Regions from separate parts of the Luteibacter sp. PvP120 genome, predicted to be linked through region 1. Evidence: predicted binding sites of a transcription regulator. Region 1 holds the regulator's gene; the other holds the start of a gene.
The links. The regulator sigma-54, encoded in region 1, starts transcription at its own class of promoters, with help from an activator protein. The targets are predictions, from matches to a motif close to TGGCACGNGCNTTGC.
Positions count from the first base shown of each region.

Region 1 (3,412 bases):
ACAACACGAAGGACAGCACGATGACCGGCGAAAGCTCCGGCGGCGCCCCCGTGCACATGACCTTCCAGCCGAAGAACCCGCCGCCGGGCGCCGCGCCTGCGAAGCCGGCCACGCCTGCCCCCACCCCGAAGAAGCCCTGACCCGATGCTTTCAGCCCAAGGCCTGCAAAAGCGTTTCCGCGCCCGCAAGGTGGTTCGCGACTTCGCTTTTTCCATCAGCGAAGGCGAGGTCGTCGGCCTGCTCGGTCCCAACGGTGCCGGCAAGACCACCTGTTTCTACATGGTGGTCGGCCTCATCCAGGCCGATGCCGGCGTGATCAAGCTCGACGAGAAGGACATCACCGGCCTGCCGATGCACGCGCGCGCCAAGCTGGGCATCGGCTACCTGCCCCAGGAAGCGTCGGTGTTCCGCCGGCTCAGCGTGTCGGACAACATCATGGCGGTGCTGGAACTGCGCGAGGGCATGACCCAGAAGCAGCGCGACGACGAACTGGACAGCCTGCTAGACGAACTCAAGATCGCCCACATCGCCGACCAGAAAGGCATCAGCCTGTCCGGTGGCGAGCGTCGCCGTGTCGAGATCGCCCGCGCCCTCGCCGCACGGCCGCGCTACATGCTGCTGGATGAACCGTTCGCGGGCGTCGATCCCATCTCCGTGGGCGAGATCCAGCGCATCGTTCGTCACCTGAAGGAACGCGGCATCGGCGTGCTCATCACCGACCACAATGTCCGCGAGACCCTGGGCATCTGCGACCGCGCCTACATCCTCAACGACGGCGAGGTGCTCGCCCGCGGCACGCCGCAACACATCCTCGCCGACGAGAAGGTCCGTGAGGTGTACCTGGGACGTGAATTCCGGATCTGATCCACGCCTGGTCGTGACGCGAATTCGGCCGGAACGTCCGGCCTGCGCGGATGCTGGTTGTGCACGTCGCATGGGGTTAGGATGCCATTGAACCCCTAACGCATCGCAGGCATGAAACCCGGACTCCAGTTTCGCCTCAACCAGCAGCTCACGCTGACGCCCCAGCTGCAGCAGGCCATCCGCCTGCTGCAGTTGTCGCAGCTGGAGCTCGAAGCGGAGCTCCGCCAGATTGCCGAAGGCAACCCGCTGCTCGAGTTCGCCGAGGATGCCGAGGCGGAAGCCGATCCGGACGGCGAGTCCACGGACGGGCCGGACTTCGATAACGACTACCCGTCCCGCCAGGAAACCCCGAAGTCCGCCAAGGACGACGAGTCCACCGCCACCCCGTCCGAAGAACTCGCGCCGGAATGGGAGGACGACCGCTTCCACGGCGAGGCGAGCGACTACGGTGGCAGCGCCTCCTCGCGAGCCAGCGGCGGGGGTGACGAGGACGGCTTCGAACCGCAGAACGCCGCGCCACAGAGCCTGCAGCAACACCTGGAGTGGCAGCTCAACCTGTCCCAGTTCTCGCCCCGCGACCACGCGATCGCCACGGCGATCATCCACGCGCTGGATGAGGACGGCTACCTGCGTGATGGCGTGGAGGCGGTGGAAGCCGCCCTGCCCGCCGAGCTGCGACCGGGCGTCGGCGAGATCGAAGCCGTGCGCCAGCGCGTGCAGCGCTTCGATCCCACCGGCATCGCCAGCCTCGACCTGCGCGACTGCCTGCTCTGCCAGTTATCCCAGTTCGCGGCGGAAACGCCGTATCGCGACCTGGCGATCCGCATCGTCAACGAGGAACTGGAACTGCTGGCCCGCAACGACAGCGTCCGGATCGCCCGCAAGCTGAAAGCCGCCGAGGCCGACGTGGCCGCGGCCGCCGCCCTCATCCGCAGCCTCGATCCGCGTCCCGGCGCGGCCCTGGATGCCACCCCCGTGGAATATGTCGCACCCGACGTGTATGCCCGGCGCGAGGGAGGACGTTGGCACGTCAGCCTGAATCCCGACTCCCAGCCGCGGCTGGGTCTCAACCAGCATTACTGCAACCTGATCGCCCGGGCACGCGGCGACGACGCCACCTGGATGAAGGGCCAGTTGCAGGAGGCCCGTTGGCTGCTGAAAAGCCTGCAATCCCGTGCGGAAACCCTGACCAAGGTCGCCGAGGTCATCGTCCGCCGGCAGAGCGCCTTCCTCGATTACGGCCCGGAAGCCATGCATCCCCTGGTGCTGCGCGAGGTGGCCGAAGAGGTGGGCATGCACGAATCGACCATCTCCCGGGTCACCACGCGCAAATACATGCACACCCCGCGCGGCACCTTCGAGCTGAAACACTTCTTTTCCAGCGGCGTCTCTACCGAAGACGGCGGCAGCGCCTCGGCCACGGCCATCCAGGCCATGCTGCGCAAGCTGATCACGGCCGAAGACGCCCGGCGCCCGCTGTCCGACCAGGCGCTGGCCGAAGAACTCCATCGACGCGGCATTCAGGTCGCTCGCCGTACGGTGGCCAAGTACCGGGAAGCGATGCGCATTCCCAGCTCCAGTGAACGCGTACGCGCAAGTTGAGAAACATCGGGGGGAACCCCATCGGCGCGCCACGGTCCCAGGAGTTCAGGCTTGAGGAACGGCACCCCCGTCGTTCCGATCTTGTCGCCCCACGGCGACACCCTCAGCAAGAAGGAGGCGTCATGCAAATCCAGATCAGCGGCCAGCACATCCATATCACCCCCGCCCTGCGCGAGCGCGTGGAGCAGCAAGTCAGCCGCTTCGAACGCCTTTTCGACAACATCAAAGCCCTCGACGTGGTTCTTTCCGTCGACAAGAACGAACACAAGGCCGGTGGCACCCTGCACTGCGCCGGCACCCGCCTGCATGCCGAAGGGATTGCCCGCCTCGAAGACGACAACAAGGGTGACACCCTGTACTCGGCCATCGACGCCATGATCGGCAAACTGGCCGACCAGCTGCGCAAGCACAAGGAAAAACTGAAGGATCACCACAACAGCGAAGGCCGCGACGCACGCGTCGCCAGCACCAGCTGACCCCACCGCCCGGCGGCCGCCCTCAGGCGCCGCCGGGCAAGCCACCGCGCGTTTGATGGCACAATAGCCCCCTGGCCGGCGTTTTCGCGCCGGTCTTGCCATCCAAAGGGATCTCACGCGTGGACCGGCTCACCGCCAGACAACTCTTCGACGGCGTTTACGACCGCATGGCGCTGCGCTGGGCCGCGGGCATGCGCGGTGAGTCACGCGTGCTCGAGCCCAACGCCAAGCAGAGCCGCCGGCCCTCGCTGGTCGGCTACCTCAACGTCATCTATCCCAACAAGATCCAGATCATCGGCACCGAGGAGCTCAATTTCCTCGACGGGCTGGAGTCGCGCCAGCGCTGGGAAGTGATCCACAAGATCGCCGCCTACCAGCCGGCCGCGCTGATCGTCACGAAAGACCAGTCGATCCCCCCCGACCTTCGCGAGGTCGCGGAAGAAACCGACACCCCGCTCTGGCAGAGCACC
Region 1 covers NZ_JBSRXP010000006.1:73,322-76,733, forward strand. Annotated here, with positions in the region: gene lptA (lipopolysaccharide transport periplasmic protein LptA) at 1-140, shown strand, start outside; gene lptB (LPS export ABC transporter ATP-binding protein) at 145-864, shown strand; gene ACVKN3_RS13225 (RNA polymerase factor sigma-54) at 976-2,466, shown strand; gene hpf (ribosome hibernation-promoting factor, HPF/YfiA family) at 2,589-2,942, shown strand; gene hprK (HPr(Ser) kinase/phosphatase) at 3,110-3,412, shown strand, end outside.

Region 2 (3,412 bases), on a different contig from region 1:
CCACCGTCCATGAGCAAGGTGATGAGACCATGCGAATCGGCCTGCTCGAGCCCACCGCCGGTGCGGATCTGCTGGTAGGCACCAGCGCCGCGGGAATATCCAAGTGCCATGTCGGTTTCCTGTCCTTCGATCAGGACGATTTGGACAGCGAATCGAACTGCTGCGTCAGAAAGCTGCTGGTGTTGCTGAGCTTGGTCATCATCGCGTCGAGCGCGCCGAATCGCGAGGTCAGCTGGGTCGAGTAGTCGGTCATGGTCCGATCGTAGGCGGTCTGCTGAGCGGCCAGATCCTTCACCTTCTGGTTCAGGTTCTCGGTGCGCTGGGTGAGGATGCCGGAGGAGGATGTCCAGCCGGTGATCAGGGCGTCCAGCTTGGGCGCGATGCCGTTGCTGCCGCTGAGCAGCGCCTGCACGCCGGACGGGTTGGCCGCCAGCGCGCCCGTCAGCTTCGTGGCGTCGTACTTGAGTGTGCCGTCCACCTGGAACTGGACGCCCAGGTCGCTCAGCGACCGCGGGCTGGCGGTGGCGCCGGTGAGCTGTGAGCCCAGCAGCGTGGACACCTGGTTCTTGATCGAGTTGATCGTGGCGTCGCCGATGAGGGCGCCGACCTGCTGGTTGGTCGAGTCGTACTTGGTCAGCGTGCTGTACGTCGAAATGAACGCGTTGTACGAGGTGACCAGCGACTGCATCGCCGTGCTGGTGGCGCTGGTGTCCCTGGCGATCGTGACGCTGCTGCTGCCGATCTTGGCCAGCGACAGCGTGACGCCATCGATCGCCGTGGCCGTGGTGTTGGTCGGACTGCTGGCCGCCGTACCGTCGATGGTGAACAAGGCGTCCTGCGCCTTGATGGTCGGGGTGGACGTGGCCGGATCGAAGTCGAGCTTGGCCAGGCCACCGTCACCACCGCTGGAGGTGACGGTAAACGCGTTCGCCGCACCGGTATTCAACGAGGTCAATACGAGATGGGCGCCATCCGTACCGGTCACGATGGTGGCGCTGACGCCGGGGTTGCTCTTGGAGTTGTTGATCGCGTCGCGGACATCCTGCAGCGTGTTCGCCGGCGAGGCGATATCGACGCTCATGGTGTTCGAACCCACCGAGAGGGTGAGCGTACCCGTACCCACCGCCGTCTTCGCGTCGGTGAAAGCTACCGATGTGGTCTTCTGCGACGCGGCGAGCTGGGTGACGTTGAGGTTATAGACGCTGGGCCTGGCCGTGGCGTCGGCCGTAGCCGTAAGGACGGTGGAGTCGCCGATCGTGGTCTTCTGTGTCTTGAAGGCCGTACCGTCGCTCAACGCCTTGATGGCGGACTGCAAGCTCGTCAGGGACGAGTTGAAATTGCCGATCGCCGAAATCTGGGTGGTGGTACTGCTTTGCGCCGTCGCGATCTGGCTGTCTTTGGCCGCGCGTTTCTTGGCGACGAGGCTGGTGACGATCGAGTTGACGTCGATGGAGCTGGAGCCGATCGAGACGCTGGTTGAACCGGTGGCCATGAGACTCTCCGTGAAGACGCCTCACTGCCTGGGCGCCAATTTGCCGACGGCTGGCCCCGTGATGGAGCCAGCCATGGACAACTAAGCAATTACCCTGCCAACCCCGGGATGGCCCGGGGCGGCGGTGTCTCCGCTGTTACTGGAGCAGCTTGGTGACGATCTGCTGGCTCTGGTTGGCCTGGGCAAGGACGGACACGCCGGCCTGCTGCAGGATCTGAGCCGAGGACATGTTCGCCGTCTCCTGGGCGAAATCGGTGTCGGTAATGGCCGACTTCGACGAGCTCAGGTTCTGCGAGATGTTCTGCAGGTTGGAGATGGTCGACTCGAAACGGTTCTGCACCGCGCCGAGGGTGGAGCGCAGGTCGGACACCGACTGAAGGGCGGCATCGATGCGGTTGATCGTGTCGTTGGCGCCATCGACCGTCTTCACGCTGGAATCGGCCAGGGTGGATGTGGTGGAGACAGCAACCGTGCCGGCGGTGAAGCCCGAAGCCGCCGCCTTGGTGCCGCCGACCGTGATGGCCGAGGCGGACGAGAACTTCAGCGAGCCGTCGGTGGCAACGTAGGCGTTGACGCCTTCGCCGGACTTGGAATTGATCGCGTCAGCCATGTCCTGCGTGGTCTTGAAGGTACCCGTGACACTGAAAGCGGCGTTGCTGCCGATCTTCAGGGTCAGGTCGCCCGCAGCCAGCGTGATCGGCGTGGCATCGCCCACGGCGACGTCGGCCGTACCGGCCGTCGAGGTCGTGGTACCGAACAGCGCGGCAGCGCCAGCACCGCCGACGGTCGGCGAGGTCGCGCCGTTGGCCGTATTGGTGAAGGTGAACGTACCGCCGGTCTGCGTGGCCGACGCGCCGGAACCGTTGGCCGACAGCTGGGTATTGATCGCGGTGGCGAGGCCAGCGGCGTTGGTGTAGTTCTGGTTCAGCGTGACCGTCTGACCGTTGACCGAGAACGACGACGCGGTGGTCGAGAAGTCGAAGTTGGTCGTGGCGGCGCCAGCGACGGTCGTGCCCTTGGTGCCGGCGACAGCGGCCGTGGCGACGAGCGACGGGGTGGCGGAACCGGCGGCCAGCTGGCCGACCTGGTTGGACTTCATGCCCTGGTTGAGGCTGACGTTGATGACTTCACCGACGTTCGCGCCGACCTGGAAGCTGAGGTTCTGGGCGGAGCCGTCCAGGACCTTCATGCCGTTGAAGTTGGTCTGCGTGGCGATACGCGTGACTTCCGACAGACGCTGCTGCACTTCGGCGTCGAGCGCGGCGCGGTCCGACGAGGAGTTGGACGCGTTGGTGGACTGCACGGCCAGCTCGCGGATGCGCTGCAGGTTGTTCGTGACTTCGTCGAGGGCCGACTCGGTGGTCTGCGACAGCGAGATACCGTCGTTGGCGTTCTGCACCGCGCGGTTCAGGCCGTTGATCTGGGTGGTCATGCGGGTCGAGATGGCGAGGCCGGCGGCGTCGTCCTTCGCGCTGTTGATCTTCATGCCCGAGGAGAGACGCTCGATGGCCGTAGACAGCTTGGTCTGCGACGCGCTCAGGTTACGCTGAGCGTTCATCGACATGATATTGGTGTTGATGGTCATTGCCATGGGATAGATCCTTTTTTAAGCGGAACCGAAATGCCGGAGGTTGTGCGGCGTAGTCCGGCGGGGTTCCGTGAAGGAAGCCTTCCGCCTCAGAGAGGTTTACGGCACGCCGGGAGGAAACTTGAGAGCTTTTTCTACCTGTCAACTACTTTCTTGCTGTGGAGCCCGCCTGCGGTGACGCCCAGGCTCCGTCAGTCAATTTATCGGCAGCACCCCAAAAGGGTTTAGGACCGATCGACTGAAACCTTGTAAGTGGAATCGGCAGGCCACCCTGCCTCGACGCATACGCACGGTTTTACGAATGAACGATCGACTACTTCAGGTAATTGAAC
Region 2 covers NZ_JBSRXP010000005.1:60,650-64,061, reverse strand. Annotated here, with positions in the region: gene fliS (flagellar export chaperone FliS) at 1-110, opposite strand, end outside; gene fliD (flagellar filament capping protein FliD) at 131-1,492, opposite strand; gene ACVKN3_RS11550 (flagellin N-terminal helical domain-containing protein) at 1,629-3,083, opposite strand; gene flgL (flagellar hook-associated protein FlgL) at 3,394-3,412, opposite strand, start outside.
Region 2: the regulator sigma-54 is predicted to act here: its motif matches at 1,578-1,592, upstream of fliD (flagellar filament capping protein FliD).